Regions from separate parts of the Rhizobium sp. 05N430 genome, predicted to be linked through region 2. Evidence: predicted binding sites of a transcription regulator. Region 2 holds the regulator's gene; the other holds the start of a gene.

What was found. Region 2 encodes LexA, which represses DNA repair genes until DNA is damaged. Its sites were predicted from a motif close to TGTTCNNNNTGTGTTCNG; they were not measured.
Region 1: a site for LexA is predicted at 1,394-1,411, ahead of AC1DJO_RS01520 (ribonuclease T2 family protein). Genes of this name have one in related genera too.

Annotation. Positions count from the first base shown of each region.
Region 1 covers NZ_JBFTMO010000001.1:301,807-305,078, reverse strand. Annotated here, with positions in the region: gene ettA (energy-dependent translational throttle protein EttA) at 1-528, opposite strand, end outside; gene AC1DJO_RS01520 (ribonuclease T2 family protein) at 642-1,379, opposite strand; gene AC1DJO_RS01515 (alpha/beta fold hydrolase) at 1,530-2,459, shown strand; gene AC1DJO_RS01510 (DMT family transporter) at 2,489-3,272, shown strand, end outside.
Region 2 covers NZ_JBFTMO010000008.1:166,875-170,146, reverse strand. Annotated here, with positions in the region: gene AC1DJO_RS18215 (VOC family protein) at 1-381, opposite strand, end outside; gene lexA (transcriptional repressor LexA) at 585-1,298, shown strand; gene AC1DJO_RS18205 (ComEC/Rec2 family competence protein) at 1,279-3,272, opposite strand, start outside.

The sequences.
Region 1 (3,272 bases), on a different contig from region 2:
GTCCGGCTGCGACAGGAGCAGGCGGCAGAGTGCGATACGGCGGCGTTCACCGCCCGAGAGAATGGTGACGTCGGAGTCCTTCGGCGGGCAGCGCAGCGCTTCCATAGCCATTTCGACCTGCTGTTCCAGATCCCAGAGGTTCTGGCTGTCGATGATGTCCTGAAGCTTGGCGCCCTCGTCCGCCGTCTCGTCGGAATAGTTCATCATCAGCTCGTTGTAGCGATCGATGATTGCCGTCTTGTCGGCAACGCCCATCATGACGTTCTCGAAGGCGGTCTTTGTCGGATCGAGATGCGGCTCCTGCTCAAGGTAGCCAACGGTCGCGCCGTCGGCGAGCCAGGCTTCGCCTGTGTATTCCTTGTCCTGACCGGCGATGATGCGCAGCACCGTCGACTTACCGGCGCCGTTCGGGCCAAGAATACCGATCTTGGCATCCGGGTAGAACGACAGGTTGACGTTCTCAAGAATTTTCTTGGCGCCGTAAGACTTGTTGAGTCCCGACATGTGATAAATGAACTGACGTGCCATCTTTAAACTGCTCCGCGCGCAAACGTGTAAATCCGTGGCCGCTATGTAGGCGAAACCCGGCTCCCGGGCAACGCCGAAACCGGCCTCTCTTGCGCTTTGCAGCAGTCTTTGCGTCAGAAACCGGCCGCGTCGACCACGCCCTGGTCGCATCCGAACGAGGTTCGTCCCGCCCCCTGGATCAGCGTGCCGAGATTATCGGCAGAGCCTGGTGCCACCGCATCCTCAGACAAGCCGATCGTCAGCTCGCTGATAACCCGCACACCGCCGGCCCTGCGGCAACTCATCTTGACCCGGTCGGCAGCGCCTGCTCCAAAACTCTTGTCGAAGGCGGCCTTGATCTGATCGGCGCTGACAGACTTGCCGACATTGGCAGCAAACAGCTCGCGCACCGCCGATGCATTGAGATCGCCGATCAGCCGCACAGCCGTGCCGAAATAGGCGTCAGCCGAGAGTTTCGTGCAGGTGCCGTGCTTGGTCCACTCGTGACGCTCGAGCGCCGATTGCGTGCCCGGCATCGCTTTTGCCAGCGCTGCCGCATTCTCCGGCGTCAGCTTGACCTCAGGCAGAGACCGCCAGTCGCCATCCTTGTCGGCCGCCTGCTCTTCCTTCGAGACACCGCAGTAATTCTGCCGCATCGGCCAGAGGCCATGGAGGGTAAAATTGGTCGCGTCGAAGCGATCCCGCGTCTGGCTGGCGCATTCAGGCTTCTTCTGGTTCGTCTGGCAGAAGGCCGGTTGCCAGCTTGCGGCGAGGATGAAGCGCGTGCGCCCCTGCCCTTCCTGTGCGAAAGCCGAAGCCGCCAACAGGCCCGACAAAGCCACGATTGCCGCATTCAGAAAGAACCTGCTCATCTCCATCCCCTAGATAGAACAATACAAGAACAAGTAAGCACGAAGCGCAACGTTCCGCAACCCTGAATCGCAGCATTTTCCCCTGCAAATCGCCGCAGGCCCGCTTGCATTTGACGGCCGATCTGATCTTCTGCGCGCCGGGAGGATCGGATGTTTTCGCAAACACAATGGCTTAACGTGACAGGCGCCTCGCTCGCCTTTCACAGCGAGATGGCCGCGGGCGCGCCACGCGGTATCCTCGTCGTTTGCCACGGCCTTGCCGAGCATTCGAAACGCTATCAGCGCTTTGCGGAAGCCATGGCCGCGCGCGGCTATCATGTCTTTGTGCACGATCATCGCGGCCACGGCGAGACCAAGGCGCCGGATGCGCCGGTCGGGCAGTTCGCGAGGCGCGACGGTGTATCCCGCGTCATCGATGACGTCGCCGCCATGCGCGATCATGCAGCGAGGCTACACCCGGGGCTCCCCGTTATCCTCTTCGGCCATTCGATGGGCGGGCTGATCGCGCTCAATGCGGCGGAGACCCGTCCGGAAAAATTCGATGCGGTCGCCGTCTGGAACTCGAACTTCGCCGTTGGCCTCTCCGGCCGCGCCGCGCAAATGATCCTGCGTGCCGAAAAGGCGCTGAAGGGCTCGGACGTGCCGAGCGGCATGCTGCCGAGATTGACCTTCGCCGCCTGGGGCAAGTCCATTCCCGGCCACACGACGGAATTCGACTGGCTGTCGTGCGATCCGGCGGAGGTCGCGAAATATATCGCCGACCCGCTCTGCGGCTTCGATGCCTCTGTATCGATGTGGCTCGACGTTTTCGAACTGACATTCCGGGCGACGAAAAAGGATCAGCTAGACCGTCTTCCGAAGGATCGCCCGATCCATCTCGTTGGCGGCGGGCAGGATCCGGCAACGGAGCGCGGAAAAGCCGTTCTGTGGCTCTCAAACCATTTGAAACGCCAGGGTTTCTCCCGTATCACCACTGAAATATATCAGGACTTCAGGCACGAGACCTTGAACGAGACCGGCGCAGCAGGCGCCATCTCGGCCTTCGCCGATTGGTGCGACGGCGCGGTCATGCGGTCCTGACGGGAACATTCCACATGGCAGGCGCGGCAATGAAGACGAACACCTCCTCCGAAGTCACCATGGGCCTGGCGCTCATGCTTCTGTCGGTGCTGTTTTCACCGCTGATCGACATCTTCGCCAAGCTGGCGATCGCCACCGTCCCGTCGGCGGAGATCACCGCCGCCCGTTTCGCCGTCCAGGCGCTCTGCATGCTGCCTGTCGTCATCTGGCGCAAGAACCTCGCCGACCTGTCGTGGAAGCAGACCTTCTATCACGCGATCCGCGGGATCATCATGACCATCTCGATGATCTCCTTCGTCGCGACGCTGAAATATATGTCGGTCGCCGATGCCATCGCCATCTTCTTTGTCGAGCCGATCATCCTGACGATCCTCAGCAGCATCTTCCTCGGCGAAGCCATCGGCTGGCGGCGCTACACCGCCTGCGGCGTCGGCTTCTTCGGCGCCATCCTGATCATCCAGCCGAGCTTCCAGGAAGTCGGCTTCGTCGCACTGCTGCCCGTCGTCAGCGCCGTCTGCATCGCCATTTCGGCGATGATGAACCGGGCCCTGGCGCAGCGCGAGGACCCCTGGGTCATGCAGTTCCAGATGGGCCTCTGGGGCCTGCTGTTCTGCGCCATCATTCTCTATGTCGGCGAAGGAAGCGGCTCCGATGTCTTCGATCCGGTCATGCCCTCCACTATCGCCTTCGGCTACCTCGCAGGCGTCGGCGTTATGGCAGCGATCGCCGGCATTCTCGGCGTCTATGCCTATCGCGCCGCTCCGGCATCGACGCTGGCGCCGCTGCAATATTTCGAGATCGTCTCGGCGACGA
Region 2 (3,272 bases):
GTCGGGCATGACGATCGGCCGCGAGAATTCGACCATATCGCCGCCGCTCAGCTGCGCGCCGTCATAGGCAGCCTTGTCCGCATCGGCACTATCGGTGCCGAAGACAACAGCCGAAAAGCCGTCATCGCCGCAGCGGAAGCGGAAGGCCTGATCGCGGGCGACAAAGCTGTTGCCCTTTGCGACAGCCGCGTCGCAGTCCGCCTGGCTCGCAATACCGAGCGGTTCGAGATAGGTCTTGTCGGCCAAGAAGACGCAGGCATTCTCCGTTCCGAACGGATGACGGCCATCGGCCGCGACGGTGAAACCGAGACGCCCGAGTCGCTCGCGGGCAACGTCGATATGGGTCACGGGCAGTACCAGATGATCGAGCGGATGCGTCATGGCGGTTCCTCCGGTGAAGCCGGCAGAGATTTGCACGCCCTGCCCGGCAAAGCGCAAGCGTGGATCACCAATCCGGCAAATAAACTTTCAAAAACGACGAAAAATCATCGGAAGTTTTACCGATATTTAGGCACTTGCGGAACACATATGGAACATATAGTGTCCGTTCTGGCTTTGTTTCACGAATCTGGGGAAAAACTTCGATGCTGACGCGCAAACAACAGGAGCTTCTCCTCTTCATTCACGAGCGCATGAAGGAGTCCGGCGTTCCGCCATCCTTCGACGAAATGAAGGATGCGCTCGATCTGGCTTCCAAGTCGGGCATCCATCGCCTGATCACGGCTCTGGAAGAACGTGGCTTCATTCGCCGCCTACCGAACAGGGCGCGCGCACTCGAGGTCATCAAGCTTCCGGAAGCCTACAGCCCGAGCATCCAGCCGCGCCGCGGCTTCTCGCCGAGCGTCATCGAAGGCAGCCTCGGCAAGCCGCAGCCGGTCGCGCCGCCGAAGCCTGCGAACGAGGACAATCACACGTCGATCTCGGTGCCGGTCATGGGCCGGATCGCAGCCGGTGTGCCGATTTCGGCGATCCAGCAGAACACACACGACATCACTGTTCCCGCCGACATGCTCGGAAACGGTGAACATTATGCTCTTGAGGTCAAGGGCGACTCGATGATCGAGGCCGGCATCTTCGACGGCGATACGGTCATCATCCGCAACACCAATACCGCCAATGCCGGTGATATCGTCGTTGCTCTCGTCGATGACGAAGAGGCAACGCTGAAGCGCTTTCGCCGCAAGGGTGCATCCGTTGCGCTCGAAGCTGCCAACCCGGCTTACGAAACCCGTATTTTCGGACCGGACCGCGTCAAGGTTCAGGGCAAGCTCGTTGGCCTTATCCGCCGCTATCACTGAGCGTCTCGCTTTCACCAAAAGTGCCGCTGCGCCAATCGTAGGCGCGGTGGCGGATCCAGGGCCGGTCGAGACCCTCGAATGATGTGGTGATTTCGGCGATCCCATTGGGGAAACGAAGCTCGACAGCGCCTGTCTTTCGCAGTGTCTCCCCGGTGAAAAGCAGGGCGCCTGAGCGGCAGGTATCGAGGCGCAGGCGAACCGGTGTGACGACGATATCGGATATGTCGCAGGCTGGGCCAAGGAACGCCGCATTCTCGATCACGGTCAGGATCGAACCGTTGTCGAGCTTCGCCGTACACCAGGACTTTTTCACGCATGAGAAGCGCTCGCCCGTCGCACTGGCCTTGATCGCGTTCATGGTGTCGTTCTGCTGTGCCTCCGTCAGTTTCAGCCTTTCACCGCGCGGTGCGGTGGGAATATCCGGGAGCGCCGGGAACGCCGGTGACAAATGCTTATCGATCACCAGAGCGCGCCTCCATTGATCAAAGATGAAGCCCGGTGGCCGCTCGCGATTGGTGGCGAGGCCGTTGTCACTGACGATGCCCGCCATGCTCCCGTCCTCGGCAATCACGATTTTCGGCGGCGGAGGACCTCCCAACATCGCGGCGGCTGTCGTCGATGCCATCAAGATCGCGGTGCCGAGATGCCGTATGCGGCTGCGCAGCAAAGTCAGCAGCAGGAAACCCGTCACCGCCGCGGGAAAGTACCACGACGCCAGGCGCCCGACGCCGATATCGCCGCCCCATGAGGCAACCGTCCTGGCGATGGCGATCACCAGATCGAGCCCGAAGCCCGTCACCTGCCACGCCCATGCATCGAGACCGAGGGGCATCAGCAGCATGGCAATGAGGCCGAACGGCATGATGATGAAGGAGATGATCGGCATGGCAGCGAGATTGGCTGGCAGGCCATAGGCCGTCAGCCGGTGGAAGTGCTCGACCGAGAACAACGCGGTCGAGAAGCCGCCGATGACGGAGGTCAGCAGGATGCCGCCGAAGAACGCAGTGGCGGAAGACAGCATCCTGACGGCGCGAAACTTTGCGAAGGGCCGGTCGCGCACCGGCCTCTCCTTCCAGAGCGCATAGCCGGCGACGAGGGCCAGTGTCGCGGCGAAGGACATCTGGAAGCTTGGCCCCATGATCTCCGAGGGTGAGAGGACAATGATCACCAGCGCCGATAAGGCTACGTTGCGCAGACTGATCGACGGCCGGTCGAAGAAGACCGCCGCCAGCATGATCGCCATCATGATGAAGGCGCGTTCGGCAGAGACAGCGAAGCCCGAAATCAGAAAATAGGCGGTGACGGCGGCAAGCGCACCGGCTGCGGCAATCTTCTTGACGGAATAGGCCTGGACGACAGCCGGAAACAGGCTGAGCACGGTGCGGAAGCCGACGAAGAAGATGCCTGCCGACAGCGCCATGTTGAGACCGGAAATGGCGATGATATGCGCAAGGCCGGATTGGCGCAGCGCCTCGGTCGTCTCGCTCGAAATGGCGCGGCGCTCGTCCGTGACCAGAGCGGCGGCAAAAGCGCCGGTGTCGCCAGGCAGGATGCCTCTAATACGGTCGCCGATGCCGCTTCTCAAGCGGTAGAGCCATTCAAGCGCGCGATCCTGCATCGATGCGGGCCCGGGTTCGACCGCCGGCACCACGGCAGGGGCACCATAAAAGAAACCGTTGCCACCGACGCCGTCGAAATAGGCACCGAACGAAAAGTCGTTGAGGCCGGGAAGAGCGGGCCCTGACGGCGGCGTCAGCCTTGCCCTGCCCTTCAGCCAAGTCCCGGTTTCGAACTCCGCTTTCTGGCCGCGCGCAATCACGGTCACCTGCTCTGGCGGCCGCTTCAGCGCCGGGTTCTCCGTCGCCTTGAGCGCCAACAGATACCGCCAGCCGCCGCGGCCATCGCTTTCCCGCCGCTCTACGCGGCCTGTCAGCGTCGTCGTTACCGCCGAATCGAGAACGACAGTACCGGCTC